DNA from 3 places in the Mesorhizobium sp. AA23 genome. Region 3 is predicted to be linked to each of the others. Evidence: riboswitches for the same ligand, from Rfam matches in the RefSeq annotation. Region 3 holds a riboswitch; each other region holds the start of a gene.
What was found. Region 3 has a riboswitch for cobalamin ahead of metE (5-methyltetrahydropteroyltriglutamate--homocysteine S-methyltransferase). Riboswitches for the same ligand answer to the same signal wherever they lie in the genome.
Positions count from the first base shown of each region.

Region 1 (9,659 bases), on a different contig from region 3:
GGCGACGAGGCCGATGAGGTTCTGGGCCGGCATGCTGCCGAAGGGCAAGCCGAAGCCGAGGGCTTGACCTTCGCGTAGGTCAAAGAGGCCGATCGGTGAGCGATGGCGCTCTAAGGCGCCCCCCTCTGTCCTGCCGGACATGTCCGGCAGGACAGAGGGGGGCGCGAAGGAATGCCAGCCTGCGAGAGAAGCCAATTGCCGCTCCGACAAATCCCGTGTGTGCGCCTCGCGGCCTTTCTCGGCGACCATCCTGAGCGCTGCGAGGGCGATGTCGCGTGCGGCATCCGCATCGACTGTCGCGAGCGGTCTTGCATCGTGCGCGTCGCCCGCAACGGACATGCCCCATTTCACGCCAGCAGCAGTGTGCACTGCCTTCAACCGCACATCAGCTGTCACTGCGTCCAACGTCAACTGCCCGCCGCCGTCGACGACCACGGACACCTTCGGCCCCAACCGTCGAGTCAGCCCGGCCTCTTCAACCGCCGCCCTGATCCGTTCCGCCAGCGGGCGCGAATCTGCAATCTCCTGCGGGTCGATACCCGCGAGCGGCCCGGTCTCCACCGGCACGCCCGTCCGCACGGCGATGCCCAGCGCATCCACTTCCGCCGCCAGCAGCCCAGCGCTGTCTGCTGTCAGGCCCCGGATCTGCAGGCTACCGCGAGCGGTCACTTCCATGATGCCGTTGCCGTGGCGCAAGGCGGATTCGCAAAGACCGATCAGCGACTTGGGTGCAAGCCCTCCAGCAACCGGATTGAGCCGCACCAGCAGGCCATCGCCGGTCTGCATCGGCGCGCTCAACGCGGGGCAGGCGCCGCGGCGCGAGAAGGCGTTCATGCCGCCACCTCGCTTGCCTGTGCCTCGGCGATCAAGGCCGTGAGATCGTCGTCGATGGAATTCCTGAGTGGATGCCAGAGACCGCGCCGTCGCGCAGCAAGGAATCGCTCGGCGATGACCTTCGCGGCGGCGGGATTTTCGCGCAGCAGGAAGGCTCGGACTTCCGTGTCGCCGACGTAGGCGTCGTGCACCGCCTCGATCAGCGCGCCCGATATGGCATGCGTGGTCTCGGCGAAGCCGACCAGGCGGTCGACCGTCTCGGCGAATTCCGAGGCGCCGCGGGGGCCGTGGCGCATCTGCCCGGCAATGAAGCGTGGATTGACGGCGCGGGCCCGCACCACGCGCGACACGGCTTCGCCGACCGATCGCGGCTTCGGCTTCTTAGGGTCAGTCGTGTCGAGCACTATGACATCGGCATTCCTGCCAAGCGCGGCCAGTGCGGCCGAAAACCCGCCGATGAAGGCGACATCGGCCGAACCTTCGAGGATGTCGCGGCCCGGGTCGTCGCCGGTGTGGACAAGCAGGTCCGCCTCGGCGATGCGGCCCTCGAAGACGCCGGGCGCGGAGATGGCCTCACCTTCGGCGCCGCCATAGGCATGCGAGGTTGCTTCGAGATAGGCGCGGCCGATCTCTTCGCGCGCGCTCCACTCGCCGCGCGACAGCAATTCCTCGACCCCGGCGCCGTAAGTGCCGGGCGAGGTGCCGAAAATGCGCAGACCGATTTTGCCTTGGGCACGGGTCGCGGCGGCAAGCGGATTTTCCGAATCGTCCTCGTCGCGGCCGGCGACGGCGCTGGCGGCGGCGTCGATCAGCGCAATCTGGGTCGGGAACATGTCGCGGAACAGGCCGGAGATGCGCCAGGTGACGTCGACGCGCGGGCGGCCGAGCGAAGCCGGCGGCAGCACCTCGATGCCGGTGACGCGACCCGTGGCGGCATCCCATTGCGGCCGGCAGCCCATCAGCGCGAGGCCTTGCGCGATCTCCTCGCCGCCGGTGCGCAACGACGCCGAGCCCCAGAGGTCGATGACCAGCGAGCGCGGCCAATCGCCATGGCTCTGCATGTAGCTGCGCACGACTTCTTCCGCCGCCGCCTGCCCGAGATCGCAGGCCGTCGGCGTCGGCATGGTGCGCGGATCTGAGGTGAAAAGGTTGCGGCCGGTGGGCAGCACGTCGGAACGGCCGCGCGCCGGCGCGCCTGCCGGTCCGGCTTTGATGTGACGGCCGTCGAGCGCAGCGAGCAGGGCGCTTTTTTCGGTCTCGGCGCTTTGGCGGCGCAGCGGATCGGCTTCGTCATCGGGCGCGCGGCCATAGACATGCAGCCCGTCCTTGACGGCAAAATCCTTGAGGTCGCACAGCCACGCGTCGATGCGGCGCAGCGCCTCGTCCGGCGCATCGGTTCCGGCAACTCCGGCTTCAGAAGCAAGGCCTGTCTTCTGCGCCGTTTCGACGATCAGCCTTGCAAGTCGGTCGCGGCGGCGGCGGTCGAGCCCGTCGGCTTGTGCGTATTCGTCGACCAGCCGCTCAAGCTTCTGTTGCGCCTCGTCGAGCCCGGCGCCGGTCAGCGGCGGCGGCAGATGACCGAGCGTGACGGCCGCGATGCGGCGTTTGGCCTGCGCCGCCTCGCCGGGATTGGAGACGATGAAGGGATAGATGACGGGCAGCGAGCCGGTGACGATCTCAGGGAAGCAGTTGTCGGAGAGCGCGACCGTCTTGCCGGGAAGCCATTCGAGCGTGCCATGCGCGCCGACATGGACGATGGCGTGGACGCCGAGCGACTTTTGCAACCACAGGCCGAAGGCGATCAGCTCGTGGCGCGGGGGAAGGGTCGGGTCATGGTAGTCGGCGCGGCGGTCTGCGGAGCGACCACGGTCGGGGGCCAGCGCCACGGTGACGTTGCCGAAGGCGGCGGCGCGGAAGGGGAAGCTTGCGGAAGGAGGCGCTTGAACACCCCCCTCTGTCCTGCCGGACATCTCCTCCTCAAGGGGGGAGATTGGCAGTTTCGCTGACGGCGCTTCTCCTCCAGCGTTGATGATTGGCGAAAGCATCGATGCAGGCGCAATCTCCCCCCTAGAGGGGGAGATGTCCGGCAGGACAGAGGGGGGCGCATTGACGTGAGCTTTGTCGTTGGCTCTCCCCCACGCTGCCTCAACCGTGTCGCGTGCACCTTCGGGAAGCGCTGCCGAAAAGGCGAGATATTCCTGTAAGGTGAGACCAAGTCCACCCACCTCCAACACATCCAGCAATCCGCGTGGCGATTGTGGAATCCCATCAACCGCATAGCCCTGTTCCTTGAGGTCGTGCAGCATGGCGAGCACGCTCGACGGCACATCCAGGCCGACAGCATAGCCGGTGCGTCCGGGCGCGCCTGGATAATCCGGAATCAGAATCGCCAGCTTGCGTTCCGCCCGTTGCGTCCGTTGAAGGCGGAGGAATGCGGCGATGCGGGCGGCGACCTGGGCGACGCGATCCGTTTCCGGTCGGTTGGCGAAGGCGCGGAAGGCCAGCGCCGGATCGGCGTCGATCTCGCCCTTGAAGGAGATCGCGCCGGCGAGGATACGGCCATCGAGCTCGGGCAGCACGACATGCATGGCAAGGTCGGCGGGCGCCAGGCCGCGCTGGTTTTTCTCCCAGACTTCGCGCCGCGTCGTGGCGACGATGACCTGGAACACGGGCACGCCGGCACGGTCGAAGAGCGTTTCGGCACCCGGCTCGGCACCGGAGGCGAAGGCGGTTGCAGTGACGATGGCGGACGGGTTCAGCGAGGTGATGGCGGTTTCGACGAAAGCCAGCGATACCGGGTCCTTGAGGCTCGAAACGAAGATCGGCACGGGCATGATGCCCTGCGACCGCAACGCCTCCGTCAGGGCATCGATTGGGGCGACGTCGGCGGCGAGCAGCATCGAACGGTAGAAGAGGATGGGGATGACGGGGGCACCGACGCTGTCGATGTTGAGCTCTGTCACACCCCCCTCTGTCCGGCAGGACAGAGGGGGGTGTGAAGGACCGCCGACATCGATGATCTCAGGCTCCTCTACAACCCCCAATCCAGCCTGGTAATACCCCGCCTTCGGCACGCTCACCGGCTCGGCCACGGCCGTATCCGACCCGGCGAGCCTTGCCAGGCTTTGCACCAGCGCGCTCATGTTCGCTGGGCCGCCTTCGCGGAAATAGCCGAGCAGGGCGTCGAGTTCGGCGCGCGGCAGGGTCGAGCCTTCGATCAGCCGCAGATCCTCGTCGTGGCTTTCGCCCGGCAGCAGCGCCAGTTTGATATTTCGCTCGCGCGCAACCGCTGCGAGCTGGTCGCAGCCGTAGCGCCACCAGTCGTAGCCGCCGAGAATGCGGACCAGGACGACCCTGGCATGGCGCGCGACACTGTCGATCCAGAGATCGACCGACATCGGATGGCGGAGATCGCGAAGTGCTGCCAGCCGCATCGACGGCAGCCGAGCGGCGTCGGCCTTCCAGGCAGCGGCGAGGCCGGCGAGATCGCTGTCGGTGAAGGACAGGGCCACGACATCCGCAGGCGTCTGCCTGAGGTCGATCGGCTCGGCGAGATCGTCGAGCGAGGCGGATGTCGTGGTGAGGATGTGCATCGCGGTTCGGTCTTGCCTCAGCCGGCGAGGATACGCTCGATCGCCGGGCGGTTCAGCCCCTTGAGGCCGATGACGACGAGCCGCGATCGGCGGTCGTCGTCCGGCGTCCAGGCGCGGTCGTAATAGTGGTTGACGCGCGGGCCGACGGCCTGGAGCAGCAGCCGCATCGGCTTGCCACCCACCTCGACAAAGCCTTTGACGCGCAGAACGTTTTCCTGCTCGGCGGCGAGAGCGACGCGCTTTGCCAGCTCATCCGGACTGGCGATGGACGGGATATCGAGGACGAAGGAGTCGAAATCGTCATGCTCATGGTCGAGCTCGTCATCGTGATGGGTCTTGCGGTTCTCGATGTCGTCCTCGACGGCGAGGCCAAGACCGAGCAGCACCGACGGGTCGACCTTGCCCTGTGCGGTCGGCACGACCTTGACCGCGCGCGCCACGTGCTCGCCGATGACGGCATTGGCGCGCTCCGAGCCGGCCGCGTCCATCAGATCGCTCTTCGACAGGATGATGAGGTCGGCGCAAGCGATCTGGTCCTGGAACACCTCTTCGACCGGATCATCGTGGTCGAGCGAGTCGTCGGCGGCGCGCTGCGCCTGCAAGGCGTCTAGGTCGGAGGCGACGCGGCCGTCGGCCAGCGCCGGACCGTCGACCACGGCGATGACGCCATCGACCGTGACGCGGCTCTTCACCGTCGGCCACTGGAAGGCCTGGACGAGCGGCTTCGGCAAAGCGAGGCCGGAGGTTTCGATCAGGATGTGGTCGACCTTCGGCGTGCGCGACAGGATCCGGTCGAGCGCCGGCACGAAATCGTCGGCGACGGTGCAGCAGATGCAGCCATTGGCGAGCTCGACGATATTTTCCTCTGGGCAGGTGTCGATGCCGCAGCCTTTCAGGATCTCACCGTCGATGCCGACATCGCCGAATTCGTTAACGATGATCGCCAGCCGCTTGCCCTTGGCGTTTTCGAGCAGGTTGCGGATCAGCGTGGTCTTGCCGGCGCCGAGAAAGCCGGTGACGACAGTGCAGGGAACACGGGAGAGGGATGCGGTCATGTCAGTCCTTCAGCAGGTCGAGGGGAGGGAGGCGGGCAACCAGGCCGCGCTTGAGGGAATCGGGCCGGCCTCGCCAGGGGATGAGGCCGTCGGTCGAGGTGGCAAAGAGCTTTGCGCCGGTGACGAGGTCGGCCCCGCTGGTCGTTTCCAGGTCACCGAAGACATAGCTCCAGCAGCCGTCGCGCAGCAGCGCCGCGCTCAGGCGGCGTTTGCAATTGCCGAGACACTCGACGGTGCGGATGCGGATTTTCTCGTCCGGCGCGGCGCGGCGCGCGTCTTCGGCAAGGAGGGCGCCGGCGCGCGGATGCGCGTCCGAACCGGTCTCATCGCGGCAGGAGGAGCAGACGATGACGGTCACTTCCGATAGCGCGTCGCGGGGTTCGGACGAAATGTCCGCGGTACTAGCCGGAAAACTGACGTTGCAATCCAAAACCAGGCTCCTTGCCCGGAAAACCCGCCGAGCGATCGGATTCTCATGTCTCAGACGGCAGGTCTCCTGGCTCGCGGGTCGTCGCCTTACGCCGCCTTCCCGGGAACATCCCAGTGGTTTTCGGCTGAGGCTCGTCGCTCACAGTTGCGGGGACAGCCGCGGATTTGGGTTTTCCCGCACCGCATTCCCTCTGGCTCCTCCCCTTGCCGGGAGGAGACCGTCTGCGGCGGATTTAGGCTTAGAGGTGCTGGCATGTCAACGCGCGGCTACGACACCGAAATGTCGGTCAACGCCGGCCCAAGGTCGCCGGCCGGCGTCACCTCGATGGTTTCCAAGCCGAGCCATGCCTGCATCTGTTTCAACTCACCGAAGAGCTGTGCGGCCGTTTCGGCGGGAGCGCCGGCTTCGGCAAAAGCCGCATGGACGCGCAGCACGCCGGCCGGCCGGTCAGCTCTCAAATCGACCCGGGCAACGATCCGGTCGCCGAGCAGGAAAGGCAGCACGTAGTAGCCGTACTGGCGCTTCTCGGCCGGCGTGTAGATCTCGATGCGGTAGCGGAAGCCGAAGAGTTTTTCCGTCCGGGTGCGTTCGAATACCACCGGATCGAAGGGCGCGAGCAGGGCGCGGGCCTCGATGCGGCGCGGAAAGCGGGCGTCCTTGTGGAGATAGGCGGGCTTGTCCCAGCCTTCGACCTTCACCGGCAGCAGTTCGCCCATCTCGACCAGTTCCTCGATTCTGGCTCTCGTATCGCCAGGCGCCAGGCGGAAATAGTCACGCAGATCGCCATAGGTGGCGATGCCATGGGCGCGGGCGGAAATGCGCAGCAATTGGCGATGCGCGTCCTCGACCGAGGGCACCGGCAGGTCGAGGATGGCCGGCGGCAGAACCCGCTCGGGCAGGTCGTAATAGCGCTCGAATCCTCGCCGGTAGGCGGTGGTGATGCGCCCGGCCCAGAACAGCCATTCGAAAGCGTGCTTGGCCTCGCTCCAGCCCCACCATCCGCCATTGCCCTTGTGGCCTTCGATGTCGGAGGCGGCGATCGGCCCGCGTTCCGCGACTTGCCCGTAGATCTCCTCGATCATCGCCTTGCGCTCGCGGCCCCATTTGGCGAGGCCGAGATACATTTCCTCGCCTTTCTCGGCCCGCTGCATGCGCCAGCGCATCAACGGATAGGTCTCGACGGGCAGGAAGGAAGCCTCATGGGCCCAGTATTCGAAGACGGTTCGCTTGCGCGTGACGGCCGCGTTGTCGAGCAGCGCAAGGGGGTAGGGGCCGAGGCGCGAGTAGAGCGGCATATAGTGGGCGCGCACCACGGCGCTGACGGAATCGATCTGCAGCAGGCCAGTTCGGGAAAGCACACGGGCGAGATGGCGACGATCGGGCGTGCCGGCCGGCCGCGCATCGGTAAAACCCTGCGCGCCGAGCGCAATGCGCCTTGCTGCGGCGAGCGAGATCTTTTCTTTCATCCAGCTACCTTGCCCTGATCCTTTGCCGGGATTTCCAGTCGGTGATTCCGGCCATGCTAACAGGCAAATGGCGGGAGATATGTCAGGATAGAAAAGTGGAGTGAAACATGAAGGAAATCAAACAGGAGCGGATCGGACCAGTTTCTTCCGATATGGCGTCCAGGGCCGGATTTTGAACAAGGTTTGACTTGCGTCGCCGAAACCGCTGCGCTAACCCTCGCCGCGTCGCAGCATAGGCCACCTAAAACGGTTCAGCGGGTTAAACTGTCACGCTTCCGCCTTAGAGTCCGTTGCTGTAATCAAAGTGAACTGGCCGCCGAAGGAAAGTCGCCGCATGAGCGCACTCCTAAGTTCGTATCTGCCCATCGTGCTCTTCATCGCAGTGGCGATGGTTGTCGGCCTGGCGCTGATCGTTGCGCCGTTCCTGGTTGCCTACCGCAATCCCGATCCGGAAAAGCTTTCCGCCTATGAATGCGGGTTCAACTCATTCGACGACGCCCGCATGAAGTTCGACATCCGCTTCTACCTGGTGTCGATCCTGTTCATCATCTTCGATCTCGAGGTCGCCTTCCTGTTCCCGTGGGCGGTGTCCTTCTCCAAGCTCGGCATGCTCGGCTTCTGGTCGATGATGGTGTTCCTGGCGGTGCTGACCATCGGCTTTGCCTATGAATGGAAAAAAGGAGCGCTGGAATGGGATTGAACGACAGTTCAGGCACCCTCGTCGCGCCGAAGCCCAAGGGCATCATCGATCCCAACACCGGCAGGCCGGTGGGGGAGGACGATCCCTTCTTCCTCGAGATCAATAATGAGCTGGCCGACAAGGGCTTCCTTGTCACCTCGACCGAGGCGCTGATCACTTGGGCGCGCAGCGGCTCGCTGATGTTCATGACCTTCGGTCTCGCCTGCTGCGCGGTCGAGATGATCCACACCTCGATGCCGCGCTATGACTCGGAGAGGTTCGGCGTCGCGCCGCGCGCGTCTCCGCGCCAGTCCGATATCATGATCGTCGCGGGTACACTGACCAACAAGATGGCGCCGGCGCTGCGCAAGGTCTACGACCAGATGCCGGAGCCGCGCTACGTCATCTCGATGGGTTCGTGCGCCAATGGCGGCGGCTATTATCACTATTCCTATTCGGTGGTGCGCGGCTGCGACCGCATCGTGCCGGTCGACATCTATGTCCCCGGCTGCCCGCCGAGCGCCGAAGCGCTGCTCTACGGCATTCTCCTGTTGCAGAAGAAGATCCGCCGCACCGGCACGATCGAACGGTGAACCAATGGCCTTGGCGTTGCACGAACTCTCCACCTATCTCGGCGAGAAGCTCTCCGGCCGCATCGGCGAAACGGTGCTTGCTTATGGCGAACTGACGGTTTGCGTCGAGCCGGGCAACTTGACCGAGGTCGCGACCTTCCTGCGCGACGACCCGCGCTGCCAGTTCGTCTCGATCATCGACATTTGCGGCGCCGACTATCCGTCGCGTGCCAAGCGCTTCGACGTCGTCTACCACCTGTTGTCGCCGAAGCAGAACGTCCGCATCCGCCTCAAGGTCCAGGCCGACGAGGAGACGCTGGTGCCGTCGCTGACCGGCGTCTATCCCGGCGCCGACTGGTTCGAGCGCGAGACCTATGATCTCTACGGCGTGCTCTTCTCCGGCCATCCGGACCTGCGCCGCATCCTCACCGACTACGGCTTTGAAGGGCATCCGCTGCGCAAGGATTTCCCGCTGACCGGCTTCGTCGAGGTTCGATACGACGACGAGGCCAAGCGAGTCATCTATGAGCCGGTGGAATTGAAGCAGGAATTTAGAAACTTTGACTTTTTGAGCCCATGGGAGGGAACGGATTACGTCCTTCCGGGCGATGAAAAGGCGAAGCCAAATTGAGGCGCCACAATGGCTGAAACCTCCGTCCGCAATTTTAACATTAACTTTGGGCCTCAACACCCTGCTGCCCACGGCGTTTTGCGTCTCGTGCTGGAGCTGGACGGCGAGGTGGTCGATCGCGTCGATCCGCATATCGGCCTGCTGCATCGCGGTACCGAGAAGCTGATCGAGGCCAAGACCTATCTGCAGGCGGTGCCCTATCTCGACCGGCTCGACTATTGCGCGCCGATGAACCAGGAGCATGCCTTCGCGCTCGCGGCCGAGCGCCTGCTCGGCATCGAGGTGCCGAAGCGCGGCCAGCTGATCCGCGTGCTCTATTCCGAAATGGGCCGCATCATGTCGCACATCCTCAATGTGACGACGCAGGCGATGGACGTCGGCGCGCTGACGCCGCCGCTG
Region 1 covers NZ_LYTP01000031.1:99-9,757, forward strand. The annotation lists partial or broken gene cobG (precorrin-3B synthase) at 1-834, opposite strand, end outside; gene cobN (cobaltochelatase subunit CobN) at 831-4,427, opposite strand; gene cobW (cobalamin biosynthesis protein CobW) at 4,445-5,482, opposite strand; gene A9K66_RS25650 (DUF1636 family protein) at 5,484-5,912, opposite strand; cobalamin riboswitch at 5,951-6,149, opposite strand; gene A9K66_RS25655 (winged helix-turn-helix domain-containing protein) at 6,179-7,378, opposite strand; gene A9K66_RS25660 (NADH-quinone oxidoreductase subunit A) at 7,713-8,078, shown strand; gene A9K66_RS25665 (NADH-quinone oxidoreductase subunit B) at 8,069-8,650, shown strand; gene A9K66_RS25670 (NADH-quinone oxidoreductase subunit C) at 8,655-9,260, shown strand; gene A9K66_RS25675 (NADH-quinone oxidoreductase subunit D) at 9,270-9,659, shown strand, end outside.
Region 1: it holds a riboswitch for cobalamin, as region 3 does, so the genes downstream of both, A9K66_RS25650 (DUF1636 family protein) here and metE (5-methyltetrahydropteroyltriglutamate--homocysteine S-methyltransferase) in region 3, are expected to answer to the same signal.

Region 2 (9,659 bases), on a different contig from region 3:
GCCGCATAAGCATCGGATTTCCCGAAATGCGGTTTCCACTTTTCGGGCTCATGCTCTAGACCTGATTCACACCCTTTCCGGATTGCTGTTGGCGGGAGGCGCTGGTGGAAGGCCAGGACAGAGAGACGACCGGCGCCAGGACCGTCGAGGAAGGCGGCGCCGACATCTATGGCGAGGACGGCGCCGTCCGTTCTGCCTTCCTTGCGCAGATCGGCGCGGCCATCGCCGATCGCGACACGCTCATCTTAAAACGCGAAGTCGACGACCTGCATCAGTCGGAACTCGGCGATCTGCTGGAAGCACTCCATCCCGAGCAGCGCCGCGCACTGGTCGAATTGCTTGGCTCGGATTTCGACTTTTCGGCGCTGACCGAGGTCGACGAGGCGATCCGGCTCGACATCGTCGACAATTTGCCCAACGAACAGATCGCGCAGGCGGTGCAGGAACTCGATTCCGACGACGCCGTCTACATCCTGGAAGACCTCGACCAGGAGGACCAGGACGAGATCCTGTCGCAACTGCCGTTCACCGAGCGCATCCGGCTGCGGCGCGCGCTCGACTATCCGGAAGAGACGGCCGGCCGGCGCATGCAGACCGAGTTCGTCGCCGTGCCGCCGTTTTGGACCATCGGCCAGACGATCGACTACATGCGCGAGGACAAGAACCTTCCCGATCGCTTCAGCCAGATCTTCGTCATCGACCCGAGCTTCAAACTGCTCGGTGCCATCGATCTCGACCAGATCCTGCGCACCAAGCGCGCGGTGAAGGTCGAGGAGGTGATGCATGAGACGCGCCATGCCATCCCCGCCACCATGGACCAGGAAGAGGCGGCGCGGGAATTCGAGCAGTACGACCTGCTCTCGGCCGCCGTGGTCGACGAGAACGAGCGTCTGGTCGGCGTGCTCACCATCGACGACGTGGTCGACGTCATCCAGCAGGAGGCAGAGGAGGACCTTCTGCGCATGGGCGGCGTCGGCGACGAAGAGCTATCCGACACCGTGCTTGCGACCTCGCGATCGCGTGTGCCGTGGCTGCTCGTCAATCTGGTCACGGCGTTTCTCGCGGCCTCGGTGATTGGCCTGTTCGACCAGACCATCGAGCATATCGTGGCGCTCGCTGTGCTGATGCCGATCGTTGCCGGCATGGGCGGCAATGCCGGCTCGCAGACGATGACCGTCACGGTGCGGGCGCTGGCGACCAGGGATCTGGACATCTACAACGCCGCCCGGATCATCCGCCGTGAGGTGGGAGTGGGCTTCATCAACGGCATCGTCTTTGCGGTGCTGATCGGCATGGTTGCTGGACTGTGGTTCCACGACCCCAACCTGGGCGGCATTATCGCGGCGGCGATGATCATCAACATGTTCGCGGCGGCCCTGGCAGGCATTCTCATCCCGCTGCTGCTCGACCGCTTCAAGATCGACCCGGCGGTAGCCTCCGCCGTCTTCGTCACGACCGTCACCGACTGCGTCGGCTTCTTTGCATTCCTCGGATTGGCCACGTGGTGGTTTGGCGTTCCCTGAGACAGTGCTATAATTGACTTTTACGTAAATGCCGTGCGACGTTGCCCTGGGGTCAGATGCCGATTCCGGCACAGACGGGGTTGATTGGAGAAAGGGCGACGCTTCTGCGTGGCGATGCCTGGACGTTTGGGCGTGGGAGCGAGAATGCGGGAATATTACACGATCACAGAGCTGACGCGCGAATTCGACGTGTCCACCCGGACGTTGCGGTTCTATGAGGACGAGGGGCTGGTGCAGCCGATCCGGCGCGGGCGCACGCGGCTGTTTCGCCCGTCCGACCGGCATCTGATCCGCCAGATCATGCGCGGCAAGCGGCTCGGCTTCTCGATCGCCGAGATCCGCGAAATCATCCAGATGTACAAGGAACCGCCCGGCGAGGTCGGCCAGCTCAAGCTGATGATCAAGCGCATCGAGGAAAAGCGCGAGGACCTGCGCCAGAAACGGCGCGACCTCGAGGAGACGCTTGCCGAGCTCGACCAGGCCGAGGAGTCCTGCGTGGAGCGGTTGGCGGAGCTGGGCGTGAACACGTAGCCCGCTGACAGCCAAAGAATTCAGCTAGGCTAACCGTCGCAGACGTTCGAGATTGGCCGGAGCTTTCGAACTTCGTCATCCCACGGCGGAGCAGCCGCGAAGCGGCGTCGCGGCTTGCTTCGCCCTAGGATGTCACGGATGCTTCTGCTAATCGCCGAGGTGCGGGCCTGCTCGCACCCAGCAACCTTCATTGTCGATACAGCCTCAGATCCAGCGCCGGACCCGCTTGGCGTAATCGCGGTATTTCTTGCCGAACTTTGCCGCCAGTATCTTTTCCTCCTTCTCGATCGCCATTTTCTGCGTCGCGAAGGCAGCGAGGAAGGCAAACAGCAGGAACCATACGATACCGGTGATGAAGGAGACGCCGATCAACAGCAGCGTATTGGCGAGATACATTGGGTTGCGGGTGATGCCGAAGGGCCCCGATGTCACCAGATGGTCGGGCTCGGCATTGGGATTGAGCGTTGTCCTGGCGCGCACCATCGCGCGGATCGCGGTAACCCAGAGCGCTGCCACGCCAAAGAGCGCTACCCAGCCGGCGCCGACGAGGATAGCGCCGAATATGTCCCCGATCCAGGGCAGCGGGTAGAGCATGCCGAGCACGACGCTCAGTGCGATCGCCACGACATAGATCACAGGTGGCCAGGGGATGATCCCGTGTCCGGGCTTTGCGATGCCTGTCATTGCTGCCCTCCTTCCATCTCGTCCTCGGTCGCGGCGGTACAAGTGCTCGCCAGATCGGCCAGATGCGATTTCCAGGCGCTGGACTGGTCGTTGCTGTAGAGCTTGTCGAGAGACCCTTCGCCCTTCAGCGTGTCCAGCATGCAGCCACAATAGCTGGAACAGAACTTGCTGTCCCGTTGCTGTTCGCACTGCGCCTGGCAAGCCGACAGGAAACCAGCGTCCTTGTCTTGTGGCGCGGCCGGCATGACCTGCGAGAACAGCCACACCGCGCCGAACAGAAGCGGCTGGTGGATGAGATAGAAGGCGAGGCTGTGCCGGCCGATAAAAGTCAGCGGGGTCGACCAGCGGCCGGGCATCCAGGTCGCCAGCCGGGCGAGAAGCCCGGATGCCGAAGCGAGCTTGACGACCGCGATGCCGGCAAGCACTGCGCCGAACCATGGAAACAGCGGCACATAGTCGTTCGAGCGCGGGTTGGTCGGCGACAGTCCGACCCACCACAGCGCCGGATGGTCGAAGACTTCCGACCGCAGATAATAGGGCGCCGCAATCACGGCCGCGGCGACGATCGCCGTCAGCAATGTCGGCAGCCTGAGAAAAGCCAGGCCGAGCAGGCTTGCCAGCGCGATCTCGTGCAGGATGCCGAAGAAGATGAAGCCGTCCGGCGTGGCGATATAGGTGACGACCGAGATGGCGATCGCCGCAATCGCAACCATTGCAAAGCGCTTCCAGAAGCCAGGCCAGCGGATATGGCGGCCATGTGCGAGGAAAAGGCTGACACCGACCAGGAACAGAAAAGTCGAGGCGATGCAGCGGGCGTAGAGCTTCCACCAACCAAAGGCGGTGAGGCCCGGCGAGGTGTAGCCGAAGTTTTCGAGATCCCAGGTGAAATGATAGCTCGCCATCGCGATCAGCGCGATGCCGCGCAGGACGTCGATGGCGACGATGCGGCCGTGTTTCGGCGCGTCTTGAACGGCGACGCCGGTCGTCTGAAGGGTCATTGATCTCGCAATCCGATTCAGTCGTGCCAAACGACTATCACGGTTCGGGCGAACAACAGAGGGTGGATCGGCTGCTGCCATTCAGGCGGCATGGCAAGCCGCTTTAGGCCAGCGGCGGAAAGCCTCTGGCCGGCTTCGCTTTTCGGCCTCTCGGAGTCGGTTTCCTGCTACCGGTCCGCGACTGGTCTGGCCAGATTTGGCGAGCGATTCACTTTTCGGAGGGCCGATGTCCACCCATGTGCGCCATCCGATCTGGCTTCCGGCTCTCAGGCCCGCCGATGCGCGCACCTTCGCTTCGCTCTATGCGGTCGAATCCTTTGCTCGCGCCACCATCTCCAGCGTCATCCCGATCCAGGCCTACGAAATCCTGCACAACGAGCAGATCGTCTCGATCCTCTACACCATCGTGTCGCTGCTCGGGCTGTCGGTGACGCTGTTCATGCCGATGCTGATCCGCCGCTTCGCGCGGCGCTGGGTCTACACGGCCGGCTGCCTGATGCTGGCGATCGGCTCGGTGTTCTTCGTCACCCACACGCTGCCGGGACAACTCGCCGGGATGCTGTGCCGTGTCATGGGGGCGAGCGCGCTGTCCATCACGCTTAACCTCTACATCATGGACCATATCCGCAAGACCGACTTCATGCAGGCGGAATCGCTGCGCATGGCTTGGTCGATGTTCGCCTGGACCGGCGGGCCGACGCTCGGCATTTTCCTCTATACGCGCTTCGGGATTTATGCCGCAAACGGCGCGGTCGTGGCTTTCGCGCTGGCGCTGCTGGCGTTGTTCTGGACCTATCGGCTGGGCGACAACCCTTCGATCCGTCCCGGCAAGAGCCGTCCGATCAACCCGCTCGCCAATATCGGCCGCTTCGTCGCGCAGCCGCGGTTGCGCCTCGCGTGGCTGATCGCCTTCGGGCGCTCGTGTTTCTGGACGACCTTCTTCGTCTATGGCCCGCTGTTCATGGTGATCACGGGCGAGGGCAAGCTTGCCGGCGGGCTGCTGGTTTCGGCCGGCAATGCGCTTCTGTTCATGGCGATCTTCTGGGGCAGGGCGGGAAAGCGCTTCGGCGGCCGTCGGACCATGGCTTTCGCCTATTTCGCCATGGCGGCGATGCTCTTCGTGGCCGGCGGCGTCGGCGCCGCCGCGCCGCTGCTCACCGCCGCCTTCCTGCTCGGCGGCGCCTTGTTCACCATTGCGCTCGACGCGCTGGGCTCGACAGCCTTCATGCGCTCAGTGCGTTCCTATGAACGAGCGCAGATGGCGGCTGTCTACCGAACCTATCTCGATTTCTCCGAGCTGACGCCGCCGCTGGTCTATTCGGTGGTGCTCTCCTTCTTCGGTCTCGGCTCGGTGTTCGTCACGCTCGGCCTGTTGGCCGCCTTCTGTGGCTTCTTCACCTGGCGCTATCTGCCGAAGTCGTTTTGACCGGCTGCAACGCGGCATGGCGCCCACGCACCCACTCGTGGAAGCGGCGCAAATCGTACTCCTCGGGCATCAGCACGCCGGCCTGGTGGCGGATCGAGTGCATGCCCTTCTGGTTGATCTCGCAGATCGCGGCGTCCTCCTCCAGCACCTGCGCGCCGAAGGCGACGATGTTGTCGATATCGGTTTGTGCCAGGGCATCGGGCGCGAACAGCCATTCGGCGGTGAGTTCCGTCTGCTCCGGCCCGAGCGGGGCGAGACGCACCGTGCGGACATAGTCGACATGGCCGACGACGAACATCGAGGGCAGCGAGGTAGCGTAGGTCTGGCCGGCGGCTCGCTCGGCCGGCGTCAGCCCGGCAAAGACCGGCCCATGGACGCGTCCGTCGCGCGACCAGGTCTCGGCGCCGGCGCGTAGGCCGCCGGAAAACTCCGGCGCATCATTATCCGCATAGCGCGCCCATTCCGGATCGTCATGCCTCGCCATCAGGCCGCGCCCATAGATCGGCACCAGCCGCGACAGGTCCTTGTGCACGCCCGGGCAATGCAGGCATTCGTTGAAGTTCTCCCAGAAGATTTTCCAGTTGCAGTTCATCACCTTGGTGAGCCGGTGTCCGGGGACGAGCGTCTCCAGCGGCCAGTTCGAAAGATCGCGGGAGGCGGAGTCGAAGGAGGCTTCCGCCGAGCCATCGGGCTCCACTGCGAGATTGATGAAGACGAAGCCGCGCCACACTGACAGCGCCACCCGGTAGAGCGGATAATTGTCCTTGTCGAAGCCTTCGGGCAGCGATTTCGATGGGACACGGACGAGATCGCCGCGCAGCGAATAGGACCAGGCGTGGTAGGGGCAGGTGAGCAGCCTTGCCTTCAGCCGCCCTTCGCTTTCCTGGCAGAGCTGCGAGCCGCGATGCCGGCAGGTGTTGTGGAAGGCGCGCAAGCTCCCGGCCTCGTCGCGCAGCACGACGACCTGCTGCGAGCCGATACGCGCGGTTCGAAAGGCAAGAGGTTCCGCGAGATCGGCTTCGCGGCAAACCATGAGCCAGCTCCGATACCAGATCGCTTCGAGATCGAGCCGGTAAGCGTCGGCTTCCCGATAGGCGCTTGCAGGCAACGTCGGCTCGAGGCTGGTGAGGCCATTGTAGCGGCTGTGTTCGCTAGGATTTGGCTGCATGAGCGGCTCCCCTTGGCTGATGACAGCCGACACCCGGGCAGGACCGTTGTCAATTGCGCGGCCATTGTCGCTTCCGGGTGCTGCCCTTAAGGTCACTTCGTAATCGCCTGCGGTTTCGCCGGCTGCCCAGGATTGCAAAGTATGCCTGCAAGAACGATGTCGCTGACCGTGGAACTGGTCGCCCGCTGTTTTCGCGCGGTCGATGACCCGGGGCCCGACCCGGATGCCGAGCATCTCGTGGACAGCGACTATGAAGCCATGCTGGATGCATTCGAGGCCGAGCTACCTGCAACCGAGCCTCTCTGGCTGTTCGGCTACGGCTCGCTGATCTGGAAACCGGAAATCGAGCATTTTGAGGAGCGCGTCGCCGTGGCTCGCGGCTGGCATCGCTCCTTCTGCATGAAGATGACGCGCTGGCGCGGCACCAAGCAAAGGCCCGGCCTGATGATGGCGCTGGATCGTGGCGGCCAATGCAAGGGCGTTGCTTTCCGCCTGAACGGTGGTGACCGCCGGCAGGCGCTGGACAGGCTTTTTCGCCGCGAGATGACGCTGAAGCCGACCAGCTACCGACCGCGCCTGCTGCAACTCGCAACCGACAAGGGGCCGTTGAGAGCGCTTGCCTTCGTCATCAATCGCAAAGGCACGACCTATGCCGGCCCACTCAACGAAGACGAGGTGGTCGAACGGCTGGCGACCTCGTGCGGCCACTGGGGTTCAGGCGCCGACTATCTCTACAACACGGTGAAGAACCTCGAACAGCGCGGTATTCACGACCGCCATTTGTGGCGATTGCAGAAGCTCGTCGCCGAGCGGATCGCCGGATCTTAGTCCGAAACCGGTGCCGCAATCACGCTGCGGCGTGACGGAATTTGGTTTGCCGGTCGCGACGATTCTGCCTATAGTCGCTGGCGTCGTCGGTTCCGTTTTTGGAGCCAAGAGGGAATGCGGTGAGGGTGGAGTCTTTGCCCTAAGCCGTGGCTGCCCCCGCAACTGTGTGCGGTAGTCCTCTCCATAGACCACTGAGGTTTGTCCTCGGGAAGGTGGGGAAGGGTGCGAATCCGCGAGCCAGGAGACCTGCCGGCGACAGGAAAGTTGACTTCGATGCCCTCGGGTGGAGGGCGAAAGGACAAGACATGAATACCGCTTCCGTCGCCCTCGGCGCCTCCGTCTCCTCGCAGTCGCGCATCATGCAGCTGGCTCTCGCCGCGCTGCTCGGCATTTTCGTCGTCGGTTTCGTCGGCTTCTCGCACATCGATGCGATCCACAACGCTGCCCACGACTATCGTCACTCGATGGCTTTTCCCTGCCACTGACGAAGGCCCGATATCATGAATCTGTTTCGCAACGTCGTGTTCGTCGCGGCGATCGCAGGGCTCGTGGCGGGCATCGCGCTTGCCTGCATGCAGGCCTATGCGACCGTGCCGCTGATCCTCAAAGCGGAAGTCTATGAAAAGGCGGGCGGCGGTCATCACCACGACCATGCCGCCAACACTGGAACTGGCACTGCCATGAGCTCGGCCGAACCGGCGGGCAATGCGATGAGCAGCGCCGCTCCTGCGTCGACGGAAGCGGCGGCTCCGACCGAGGACGAGGGCTGGGCTCCGGCCGACGGCTTCGAGCGCTTCGCCTTCAACGTTGTCGCAAACATCGTCACCGGCATCGGCTTCGCGCTGATCCTGGTCGCGGTGTCGGAATTCGCCGGTGGCATCGGCAGCTGGCGCCAGGGCGTGTTCTGGGGCCTTGCCGGTTTTGCGGTTTTCACGCTCGCGCCCGGCCTCGGCCTGCCGCCGGAACTGCCGGCCATGCCGGCGGCGGAACTTCTGCCGCGCCAGATCTGGTGGATTTCGACGGTGGCCGCAACCGCGGTCGGCCTTGGATTGATCGCCTTTCGCAAGTCGCTGCCCTTGGCAATTCTGGCGGTCGTGCTGATCGTCGCTCCGCACGTAGTCGGCGCGCCGCAGCCCGTCAGCTTCGAGACGGCGATTCCCGAAGGGCTGCACCATCAGTTCGTGGTGGCGGTGACCCTCACCGACCTGGTCTTCTGGCTGGTGCTCGGTGCGGCCGTCGGTGTGGTGCGCGGGCGCTTCACCGGTACATCGACCAGCCTGCGCGACAGCTTTGCCTGATCGCGCGGACGGCCATCTGACTTTCATCATCGGCGGTGCGCGCTCCGGCAAGAGCGCGCATGCCGAGTGCCTGGTGGCGGCAAGCCCGTCGCCTTGGGCCTATATCGCCACCGCGCAGGCCTATGACGAGGAGATGCGCGAGCGCATCGCGCTGCATCGCTCGCGCCGCGGCAAAGGCTGGGTCACCGTCGATGCGCCGCTCGACCTGGTCGGCGCGATCGACGCCTTGCCCGATCACCAGCCGGTGCTTATCGATTGCCTGACATTGTGGCTGAGCAATCATATGCTGGCGGACCACGATATCGAGGCCGAGTGCCGGCGGCTCTCGGATGTGCTTTCGCAGCCGCGCGGACCGTGGTTTGTGGTGTCTAACGAAGTCGGGCTCGGCATCGTGCCGGACAATGCGCTGGCGCGCCGGTTCCGCGACGCCGCCGGGCGGCTCAACCAGCAGGTCGCGGCTGTCGCCGACAGCGTGCTGATGATGGTGGCGGGGCTGCCGCTCAAGGTGAAGTGACATGGGCGAGATCAAAGACACGATCATCGACGACAAGGATGCCGAACGCCATCGAGCCAAGATGGCCAAGCGCAAGGCGGTGCAGGATGCCGAGGTGGCCGGCAAGACGATCGAGAAGGGACTGCTGATCGTCAATACGGGGCCGGGCAAGGGCAAGACCACGGCTGCGTTCGGCCTGGCGCTGAGGATGCTCGGCTACGGCAAGCGCGTCGGCGTCGTCCAGTTCATCAAAGGCAAATGGCACACGGGCGAGAAGGATGCCTTCGCCGCCTTTGGCGATCGCGTCGTCTGGCACGCGATGGGCGAGGGCTTCACCTGGGAGACGCAGGACCTGAAGCGCGACATTGCCGCCGCCGAGGCTGCCTGGGCGAGGGCGCTCGAGCTGATTGCCGACCCGTCGATCAGCCTCGTGGTCCTCGACGAGCTCAACATCGCTCTGCGCTACGACTATCTCGAGCTGGAAAAGGTGGTCGCGGCGCTGAAGGCGCGTCGCGAGGGCCTGCATGTCGTCGTCACCGGCCGCAATGCTAAGCCGCTGCTTGTGGAGGCCGCCGATCTCGTCACCGAGATGGGGCTGACCAAGCACCATTTCGCGGCCGGTGTGAAGGCGCAGCAGGGGATTGAATTCTGAGGCGCCTTAGCCGCCGATCAAAATGGTCAGGTAGATCACCGTCGCCGACAGAATCGCG
Region 2 covers NZ_LYTP01000031.1:43,008-52,666, forward strand. The annotation lists gene mgtE (magnesium transporter) at 105-1,523, shown strand; gene A9K66_RS25825 (MerR family DNA-binding transcriptional regulator) at 1,668-2,054, shown strand; gene A9K66_RS25830 (isoprenylcysteine carboxylmethyltransferase family protein) at 2,259-2,738, opposite strand; gene A9K66_RS25835 (DUF1624 domain-containing protein) at 2,735-3,736, opposite strand; gene A9K66_RS25840 (MFS transporter) at 3,963-5,162, shown strand; gene A9K66_RS25845 (aromatic ring-hydroxylating dioxygenase subunit alpha) at 5,131-6,330, opposite strand; gene A9K66_RS25850 (gamma-glutamylcyclotransferase) at 6,472-7,158, shown strand; cobalamin riboswitch at 7,229-7,427, shown strand; gene A9K66_RS25855 (CbtB domain-containing protein) at 7,464-7,643, shown strand; gene A9K66_RS25860 (CbtA family protein) at 7,659-8,456, shown strand; gene cobU (bifunctional adenosylcobinamide kinase/adenosylcobinamide-phosphate guanylyltransferase) at 8,449-8,970, shown strand; gene cobO (cob(I)yrinic acid a,c-diamide adenosyltransferase) at 8,972-9,601, shown strand; gene cbiB (adenosylcobinamide-phosphate synthase CbiB) at 9,608-9,659, opposite strand, start outside.
Region 2: it holds a riboswitch for cobalamin, as region 3 does, so the genes downstream of both, A9K66_RS25855 (CbtB domain-containing protein) here and metE (5-methyltetrahydropteroyltriglutamate--homocysteine S-methyltransferase) in region 3, are expected to answer to the same signal.

Region 3 (9,659 bases):
CCTTGGTGCCGGTGCCATGCGCGTTCGGGTACTCCACATCCTCGGCATTCAGCCCGGCATCGGCAAGACAGGCGCGCATCGCCGCTTCCGGTCCATGGACAGCCGGCGCGGCGATGTGGAAGGCATCGGCAGAAAGGCCGATGCCTGCGATCTCGGCAAGGATCGTGGCGCCGCGCGCCGTGGCATGCTCATAGCTTTCCAGCACGGCCATGCCCGCACCCTCGCCCAGCACCAGGCCCCTCCTGTCGGCGGAGAAGGGCCGGCAAGTATCCGGAGCGAGTACGCGCATGGCGTCCCATGCCTTCACCACAAAAAATACGAAGGGCGCGTCGCTGCCTCCGGCAAGCATCACGTCGGCCCGCCCGTACCTGATCTGGTCGACGGCCGAGGCGATCGCATGGTTGGCCGAGGCGCAGGCGGAGGTGGTGGCGAAGACCGGCCCGCGCAGGCCGAGGCTCATGCTGACATGGCAGGCAGCCGCGCTCGGCATCCCCTTTACTCCAGTCAAGAGATTCACGCGCGTCGCGCCGTCCAGAAGGAGGGCGCGGTAGGCCTTTTCGGTCGCCTCCCAGCCACCGAAGCCGACGCCCACTGTAGCGCCGAAGCGATGGGCATTTCCTTCATCGCAGGAAAGTCCGGCCTGGCGCATGGCTTCGTGCGCCGCAAGCACGGCAAGCAGGCTGCAGCGGGCCATGGAGACGAGTTGCCTGGGGTCAATGTCGTGCTCAGGCAATGCTTTGATCTGGGCGCCGATCATGCCCTCCAGACCATGAAGCTCTGAATTGACAATCGGGCCGATGGCCGAGCGGCCTTCGCGCATGCCTGTCCAAATCGAGGCGGCGTCGGTGCCTAGTCCGCACAGCCCGCCTATACCGGTGATGACAACGCGCCTGTCCATTCAAGCGGCCTTGGCAATCAAGCCGCGGATAGCTTCCACGATGCCGCCGACATTCTGGACATCCGACCAGGCCTCGGCCGAGTTCATTTCGATCTTGATGCCATAGGCCTGCTCCAGGTCCCAGAGCACGTCCGCTAACCCCAGGGAATCGATCCCGAGGCCAGTCAGTTCCGTCGCAGTCGTTATTTCGCCGACGGATAGCTTGGTCCCCTCACCATTCTCTGACTCGACGCGTTTCTTTATTATGGCAATGATTTCCGTTGCGAGTTGATCAGCCATTTCCGTTCCTTTCCATTTCAGCTATTTTGACGTGGGCGGTCCTGCTTCTCTGAGCGGGCCGCGTGGCGAAATGCCACTAAGGCTTGTGCAACTGACAAAGCCCGATGCTTATCAAAGCCGGATGAGTTCCGGCCGGTATGTGGCGCCGTCGTCGAGGACGAGGAAGATCGCCGGGAACCGCGGATTGAGACCGTCGTCAAAGTCAGCGTCAGCGCACCGCTTGGCCCGCTTCATAGCTCCGGGCCGTTTCGCTCGATCAGGGTGCCGGAGGGCCACTCGTCCATCGAGCGTCCAATCGGCGAAACCAAGACGAGGACGTCCTCCAGGCGTGTAGGCGGAAGGTCGGGCCGCATATCTGCGCGAGTGGAACGTACGCGAACACCCGATATCAGGGTCGCTATGCCCTCTCGGCAGAACCTCTCAACATGGGTGCGCATTGCGTGCCGAACAGTGCCGAAAGCGAATGGAACTCCCATCTGCTGCAGCACTGGATGCACAATGCGCATGGAAAAGCTGATTCCGAGACGCTCAAGATCCGGACGAACCGCGTACAGTCCCAACTCGGCCACTAAAAGGTCGACATCGCCAACCTTGATGAAACGGCGTATTATGCCTATGTGGGCCGCTATACCCTGCTCGTCGCTGCCGATTAAGCGGACTTCCGGCCTCGCGCCGCCCCAACTGCGGCCACCTTCGAAAGGCTTAGCGTTGAAGGCCCCAGTCTGCCCATATGTCCTTCGGAAGAAGTCGGAGAGTTCGACATGGTCGGCCAGTTGCAGGTCGTTTTCCCAGCGCATCCTCCACTGCACGGCAGAGCACATGAAACAATATCTCCTTTGGGCTATCCTTGGGGCGTTCGTCTCGCCATAGAGGCGGCTGTTGTCCGCTGGTCAGGTGCCTTCCCTGCAAGATTTTGAAAATCTGATAAAATTGTTTGTTTCGATGGGAGGCATCCACAATATGGATAGCTGAAGGCATGCCATTGACGTGGCTTGTGTCTCACCGGAGGCTTCAATAGGGCTTGCGCTTTACAAGAAGAAAAGGCGCTGGCTGTACCGACCTCCAAACGTCATCCGCACGCAGGGATCCCATAGAACGGGAAGGCGAGTGGAGCAGCAGGTACGACAGACATGGGGTGAAGCAGGCTGAATAGCTAGCGAACCAACCGCGTCCTGTTTGGAAGCAACTGAAGAATTCGTATCTGTATGACCGCGAATGCTAGCACCATTCGTCTTTCGCCAAACATTTAGAATTAGAAGATTTGAGAACCGAATCGCACTGTCGAGCTCGCAGGACGACGAGGACTTGAACGTTACCGCGACCGTGTCAACGTCCTGGGCTCGGACTTCCGAGCAAGAGCACGCGACAGATTGAAATTGTGGTGCACTATCTCATTCCCTGGCTCCGCCTTGAGAGCTTGACGATATTGCACCTGTGCCGCGTCATGCAGCCCCTGCATGTCCAAGATTACGCCCTTCGCGTTCAATGAACGCAAGTTCCATGGAGAAGCAACTAAGATGCTGTCGATGACCTGAAGAGCGTCATGCGGCCGCTGCTGCGCCACCAAGGCATTCGTAAGGCGGATCGCCGCATCGACATCGTCCGGGTGCTGCTTCAGCTCATCCCGCAGAGCCCGCTCTTGAGCATCCTGACTGACCGCGCGCAGTATGCGTTCACGCATGGCCGAATCTATTTGATTGTCGATGAGCCATGAACGCATCGCCCGATTGAGATTGTCCTGCCGGGAGCGCAATGCGCTGTTCAAGCCAGTCGGACGATCATGGGCAATTATAAGGACCATCGTTGGCCACGCCAGCATCGCCATTGCCCCGGTTTCTTTTGCGGAACGGTCTTCCGAGTCAAGCTACCGTCAGCGTTCGTCGACCGTAACCGCACCCGCTGTCGACGCCGACGTGAACTGATTCAACACCAGCAAGGGTTTGGGCTTTGTCAAATTGCCGGAGTGCATCGAGGCCTATCTGCACATCCGGGCGCTGGAGGCAGACGGGAGCCGCGGTGTTTCCGTGGGAACGTGTCTCAAGGTCACAACGGAAGAAAGTCCAAGAGGTCATCAGGTCTCAAGTGCTGGAGGTCGGGTAATCAGACCGCGAAAACTCAGCTACATACGCGTAGCGCTGGAGAGCCCGCCGCCGGGACGAGTCCCCAATTGGAGAGCGAGGGCACGGTCAAGTGGTACAATTCCCAAAAGCGCTTCGGCTTCATTGCTCCTGAACACGGTGAGAAGGACATCTTCGTTCATGCTACCGCGCTATCAAGCATGCCGACGGAGGGGCAGAAGGTGTTTGTCCAATACGCGCAGGGCAAGAAGGGCCCGGAGGTTCGGAGCGTCCCCCTCGCTTAGAGCCAATCCGTTGGTCCAAGACCGAAATCGCGCCTCAGACAAAGAAAGCCCGCTGCCGGGAGGAGGTGGCAGCGGGCTCTATATCGAATGAGACGCGGGAGGAGGTGCGCCCCGTTCAGCGTCGGCACCACATCTGGGAGGAGTAGATGGCCGACACCATGATCATACCGATCGTCGCGGATATTGCAATGCACAATTTCATCTCGCAAGTGCGAAATCGTGCCGGATCCCTTAGCCGATCCTGAAACAGTCCGGTCAGGCTGCGGCTTTCTTGCGGGCACGCTTGGCAGGGGTCGGCGTCCCCGGTTCCTTCGGCTTGCGGCCCAGTCCCATGGTCTTGGCCAATGCCGAGCGCGCCGCAGCGTAGTTCGGCGCCACCATGGGATAGTCCGCCGGCAGCCCCCATTTCGCGCGATATTCGGCAGGGGTAAGGCCATAGTGGGTAGCCAGGTGACGCTTGAGCGACTTGAACTTCTTACCGTCCTCAAGGCTGACAATGTAATCAGGTGTAACCGATTTTCTGATCGGTACGGCAGGGTTGAGGGGTTCCGACTTTTCTGGTGCGGCACCACCGGCACTGCCTTTCAATGCGATGTGGATCTGGTCGATAAGCCCAGGCAGTTCACCGACGGGAACCGGATTATTCGAAACATAGGCTGAGACGACATGGGCGGTGAGTTCGATGAGGTTGTCAGCTTTCGTCTCAGTTTCTTCGGCCATGAAAACGCTCCTGCGGGCTTAGACTAGGCGGTGGGGAATCAATTCATAGCTTAATAGTGACGACCGCGTTTGATGGCAACCAAGCCATTGCACGATCTGTTGGCGGATCGCTACACTCCCGGCCGCAGTCGCAGGATATTCCTCTTCAACCGTCATCGTCCTGACAACACCGCTGTGCCATGGTTGGGCCCGCGTCGATGCGGCGCCTCTTCACGCAAATTGGTTACGGATAGTTTGGAGAAACGAATGAACGCTAAGGCTTTCAGCAACCCCCTTTTCGTGAAGCGCGCAACGCACATCATCCAAGAGATTGCCGGCCTTGCGGATGCCATCGATTTTCTCAATGAATGGCCTGAAGATCGCAGAGACATGATCCACGAGGTCGCCCTGAGGGCATGCTACGATGCATACGATGGGCGCAAGCCGGTAAGCACGGCTCGCAATGCCTTTTTCGGCTTTGCGAAACGGGTCGCCATATTGGAAGATCCAACCTCGGCCATGCAGTGGATCGCCGGCTGCAGATCGGGCAGTGGAAAAGTGCAGGTGTAGACTTCGACGACATGTTTGAGACTGGCGCGAGGCGCGTCAAAGAGTGCAGTATGTTCAGGTTCCACAGCTAGACCACGCGAATGAGAAGCAGTTCCTCACCGCCGACTACAAAAGTGCAGATCGCACGCAACCTGACTATGGCCAGACGCAGCTCATGGCGATCGCTTGGTCGCCAATGGCCAGCCTCAGTGGTGCAGGTGCATCGGTCGCGTTCGACTGAGTAAACAAATACGACCCGGGCGGTTTGCCGCATAGTGGCTGTGGAGGAGGGGGGATGACCGGGTTGATCAGATTTGAGAGGCCAGTCGTTGTTCAGGTCAGCCGCCGCAGCTCAGAGCGTATCGTGTTCGACGTCAACGACGCGGCCGCTATCTTGCTGCGGGATCTGCATCATGAGACCGATAAACGCAGAATAGCGATGGACGCCTGCCTGCAGGTGTTACGCGGTAAGACCCATGCGCCGGCCGCTCGACGAGCTTTCGTCGCAGCCGCGCTCGAAGCACGCATTCTACGCAACGATTGAGATTTATGACGCCGCTCATGAATTTCGGCCATCTGCACGTCGCTGTTGGGCGCGGTCCGAACACCGCTGCCGGCATCCGCCGGGAGCAAGCCAACCCCGCACTTTCCGCAATGGCTTTCCTGGTCGCGCCGTCGGATCTTCCACCATCAAAACACAAGGGGTCCGCCAGCCAAGCTGCGGCCGCTCGGCTTCGCCTTCGCGGCGATCGTAATTGGAGACAGAGGCAGACGGGCCATTGAGCGAGAGTTGGCCGACTGCAGGTGGCAGAGCGTCGATACCGCCTCGATAGTCTCCAGAAGTGCCGGTTGAACCTTCCCCCAGATTAGCCTTGCATCCTGTTTCCCGGAACACCCTTGGACCGGCGCCGCGTGATCGCCGATGCCTCTCCCGATGGTCGCCGATCGTCGGAGCGGAGGTTTCGGCGATCGGCAGCGGAAAGATGATAGTGATATTGGACTATCCCAATCCGGAGTAGTCCGAAACTGGCTGGAGGTCAGCCGTCTCGTTTCTGGCCGGCTCATTTGAGGGCCGGCCTCCTTCGATCGCCCACCAACGCCGCCTTTGGAACAGGTGGCTTGGACGCGCCATAACAAGGCCCGCGACCAGACCAAGCTTGCCAAGGCGCTTCGTCAGCGTCAGCTCGATTTCTTTGGGTGAGTCGGATAAACTCAAACCTACTTCGCCGGCGGTGCAGCGTCGCCGCTCACCGCCGGCGAGTGTCACCGAGCCCTACGCCGTCTGCGCTTTTTCCCGAATTGCGCGCGCCGCAGCCACCATGTTCACCAGGGCAGGGCGGACCTCCTCCCATCTGCGCGTTTTGAGGCCGCAGTCGGGATTCACCCACAGTTGGCGGTCCAACAATCGATCGCGCGCAAGCATGAGGAGGTTGGAAATTTCGCCCACTTCCGGGACCCGCGGCGAGTGAATGTCGTAGACCCCAGGACCGATGTCGTTCGGATACTTGAAGGTTCGAAGCGTATCGAGCAGTTCCATCTGCGAGCGCGAGGTTTCAATGGAGATCACATCGGCATCCATTACGGCAATCGCGTCCACGATATCGCCGAACTCGGAGTAGCACATATGGGTGTGGATCTGGGTCGCATCGCCGACGGCCGTTGAAGCCAGCCGGAAGCATTCGACGGCCCAGTCGAGATAGGCCTCCCAGTCGGCCGCGCGCAGCGGCAAGCCCTCCCGCAGTGCGGCTTCGTCGATCTGGATCATCTTGGCGCCGGCCTTTTCGAGGTCGCTCACTTCATCGCGAATGGCAAGCGCGACCTGGCGGCAGACGGCTGAGCGCGGAAGGTCGTCTCGGACGAAGGACCAGTTGAGGATCGTCACCGGGCCGGTAAGCATGCCCTTCACTGGCTTATGCGTTAGCGACTGGGCATATCGCCACCAATTTAGTGTCATCGGATTTTGTCGCGACACATCTCCAATGATGATCGGGGGTCGCACAAAGCGCGAGCCATAGCTCTGCACCCATCCGTGTTGCGTGAAGGCGAAGCCGCAGAGCTGCTCGGCGAAATACTGTACCATATCGTTGCGCTCGAATTCGCCGTGGACCAGCACGTCGAGTCCAATCTCTTCTTGCCAGCGAACGGGGCTTTTATCTCTTTCTTCAGGAACGCTTCATAGTCGATGTAACTCAGCTGGCCTTTGGCATGAGCTGCCCGCGCCTTGCGAATCTCGGCTGTTTGCGGGAAGGAGCCGATCGTCGTGGTGGGGAAGGAGGGCAAGCCAAACGCGTCGGCCTGAAGCTTGGAGCGGACGGCAAATGCGCTCTTCCGGCGCGTCATGCCGACCTTGATGCTGGCGATCCGGCCTTCGACGAGCGGATCATTCACCTTCGCGGATGTCGCGCGAACGGCGGCAGCCTCAGCCGACGCCTCCAGTTCGGCGGCAACTGCGTCCCGGCCTTCGGCCAGGGCACGGGCGAGCACGACCAGCTCGTCGGTCTTTTGCGCTGCGAAGGCGAGCCACGACCTCACATCCGCATCGAGTGCCGTCTCCATGTCCAGGTCGATCGGCACATGCAGCATCGAGCAGGACGGGGCAATCTCCACCCGCTCCAGCGGCCAACCGGCGACGATCGACTTGATACGGTCAAGTATGGCAGGCAGGTTCGCGCGCCAGACGTTGCGGCCGTCGATCAGCCCGAGCGAGAGCACAAGTTCCTTCCGCGCGAGCCGGCCGATGGCCTCCAACTGCTCTGGAGCGCGCACGAGATCCACGTGCAGTCCCGCCACGGGAAGAGAAATTGCTGTCTCGAGATTGTCTCCCAGCGATCCGAAATAGGTAGCGACCATGATCTTCAACTCGGGTGCTGCTTTCGACAGCCGGGAGTAGGCGAATTGGAGCGCATCCCGTTCGTTGGGAATCAGATCGAGCACGAGCGCCGGCTCATCGATCTGCACCCAATCGGCTCCCGCGAGCTTTAGCCTCTGCAGGAGCTCCTCGTAGACAGGCAGCAGCCGTGGCAGGAGCGCGATAGGGTTGAAACCTTCCCCAGGTGACTTCGCCAACTTGAGAAAGGTAACCGGTCCAAGCAGGACCGGGCGGGTGTGGATGCCGAGCGCCTTGGCCTCGAGGAAATGATCCACCGGTTTCGCCGACGAGAGGGCAAAGCTCTGATCGTCCGTGAGTTCCGGCACAATGTAGTGGTAGTTGGTGTCGAACCATTTGGTCATTTCCATCGCGGCAAGCCCATGCCCATTGGCCGCATGCTCGTCACCGGCATGTCCACAATCCGCGGCCTGACCTTGATTGCCGCGCGCCATGGCGAAATAGATATCGAGTGGGACCTCGCCGCCAGTCCAGGCGTATCGTGCCGGCACGGCGCCGACCATGGCGACTGTGTCGAGCACATGGTCATAAAGTGAGAAATCGTTGGACGGGATTTTCGACACGCCGCGATCGTGCTGCTCCCTCCAGCTAGCGGCACGCAGCGTCTTCGCCGTCGCGAGCAAGTCGGCAGCAGGAGATTTTCCGGACCAGTAGTTTTCAAGCGCGAATTTGAGTTCCCGCCGTCGACCGATACGCGGCACGCCGAGCGTTGCTACAGGAATTCGTTGAGAGACAGTCATGCCATACCCCGATGGTTGGGGCGGGGGACAAGGAACGCGGGTTAGGCGGCACGAAGCCGAGTCACCGCGACCACCAGACACCCCGTCCGTGGACGTTGTTCGTCGTGGCAGGTCTCCTGGCTCGCGGGTCAAAGCCTCTGCCCGTCTTCCCGAGGCCATTCGCCTCAGTGACATCAATGGGCTTGGCTCGCCGCTAACAGTTGCGGGGGCAGCGCCGGCATCGCACCGGCTTCCCTCTTAGCTCCGCCACGGCAGTGCCGCGCGGAGAACCATGACATGCGCACAATCACAGCCGCTTCGCTCCCTGTCAATGCCACATAACGAGATGTTTATGTGATTATGCGAATAGCGCCTTGCGCTGGTCGGTCTCTTTGGCCCAAGCCGCATACGATGCGGCTTCTCATCAGTGCAGGCTCGGAGAGGTCCTTGCCCCCATCGGCGACGCCGGACCAGATCGAGGTCCCCAGGCTCAAAGTGTAAGTCGGTCCAGTTCGTCACGGTCCGCCGGGAATTCCAGTAGTTGTTCCCGCTCGGCTTCGCTGAGCGTGGTTGCGCATTCGCCCACCGACGCGCCGATGACCATGACCGGAAGCGGAAAGGCGAGGTGGCGCCGCAGGTAGGCGGGCTGGGGCTGGGCCGCCAGCGTCTTGAACAACTGCGTGCCGATGGCCTCGACCCGCTGCGCGAGCAGCTTCACCCCGCGGGTTGTTGAAGGCCCGCGCCACGATCGTGCGTAACCGGTCATGCTCGCCACCCGCGCGCGACCAGTCACCCCGGTGAACCTGCTAGGCACCGCGTTGACGTAACCCGAATCCTCAGTGATCACCCCCAATGCCCGCAGGCGGAGCTGCCAGGGGCGCGGCCATTCAATCGAGGCACCCTCCTGCGTGCCGCAAGGATTTCCGGAAGGTCTGCCGCGACGGCTTGCCGGCCTACCAGCAACAGGACGATGGCCGCTGTGACTCCGCGCGATAGGTTCATTCGCTTGTTGCGATAATGTTGTTTCCTTCATCGTTCGAAACCACTGAGAATAGTTCTGCTGTGTTGATGGTATTTCAGAGAACTGGCGCATTATCCGCAAATGTTGCACGAGTTGTTTGCAGAACTCTCGCGGATTAACGACCTGTACTCGCTTCTTCGAAGTTCGCCCTTGTGGAGCTGTCGGTCGTTAATTAACGCTATCGGGCGTGCCAGCCGATTGCGCTGCCAAGGAAATCGTCGCCCAAGGTAATGAATACGGCGAGC
Region 3 covers NZ_LYTP01000007.1:167-9,825, reverse strand. The annotation lists gene A9K66_RS08075 (beta-ketoacyl-[acyl-carrier-protein] synthase family protein) at 1-898, opposite strand, end outside; gene A9K66_RS08070 (acyl carrier protein) at 899-1,177, opposite strand; gene A9K66_RS08065 (NodA family N-acyltransferase) at 1,408-1,998, opposite strand; gene A9K66_RS08060 (hypothetical protein) at 2,490-3,002, opposite strand; gene A9K66_RS31030 (cold-shock protein) at 2,958-3,539, shown strand; gene A9K66_RS08050 (MucR family transcriptional regulator) at 3,795-4,259, opposite strand; gene A9K66_RS08045 (DUF982 domain-containing protein) at 4,506-4,808, shown strand; gene A9K66_RS08040 (DUF982 domain-containing protein) at 5,083-5,331, shown strand; partial or broken gene metE (5-methyltetrahydropteroyltriglutamate--homocysteine S-methyltransferase) at 6,061-8,414, opposite strand; cobalamin riboswitch at 8,503-8,703, opposite strand; partial or broken gene A9K66_RS29190 (cytochrome) at 8,974-9,169, opposite strand.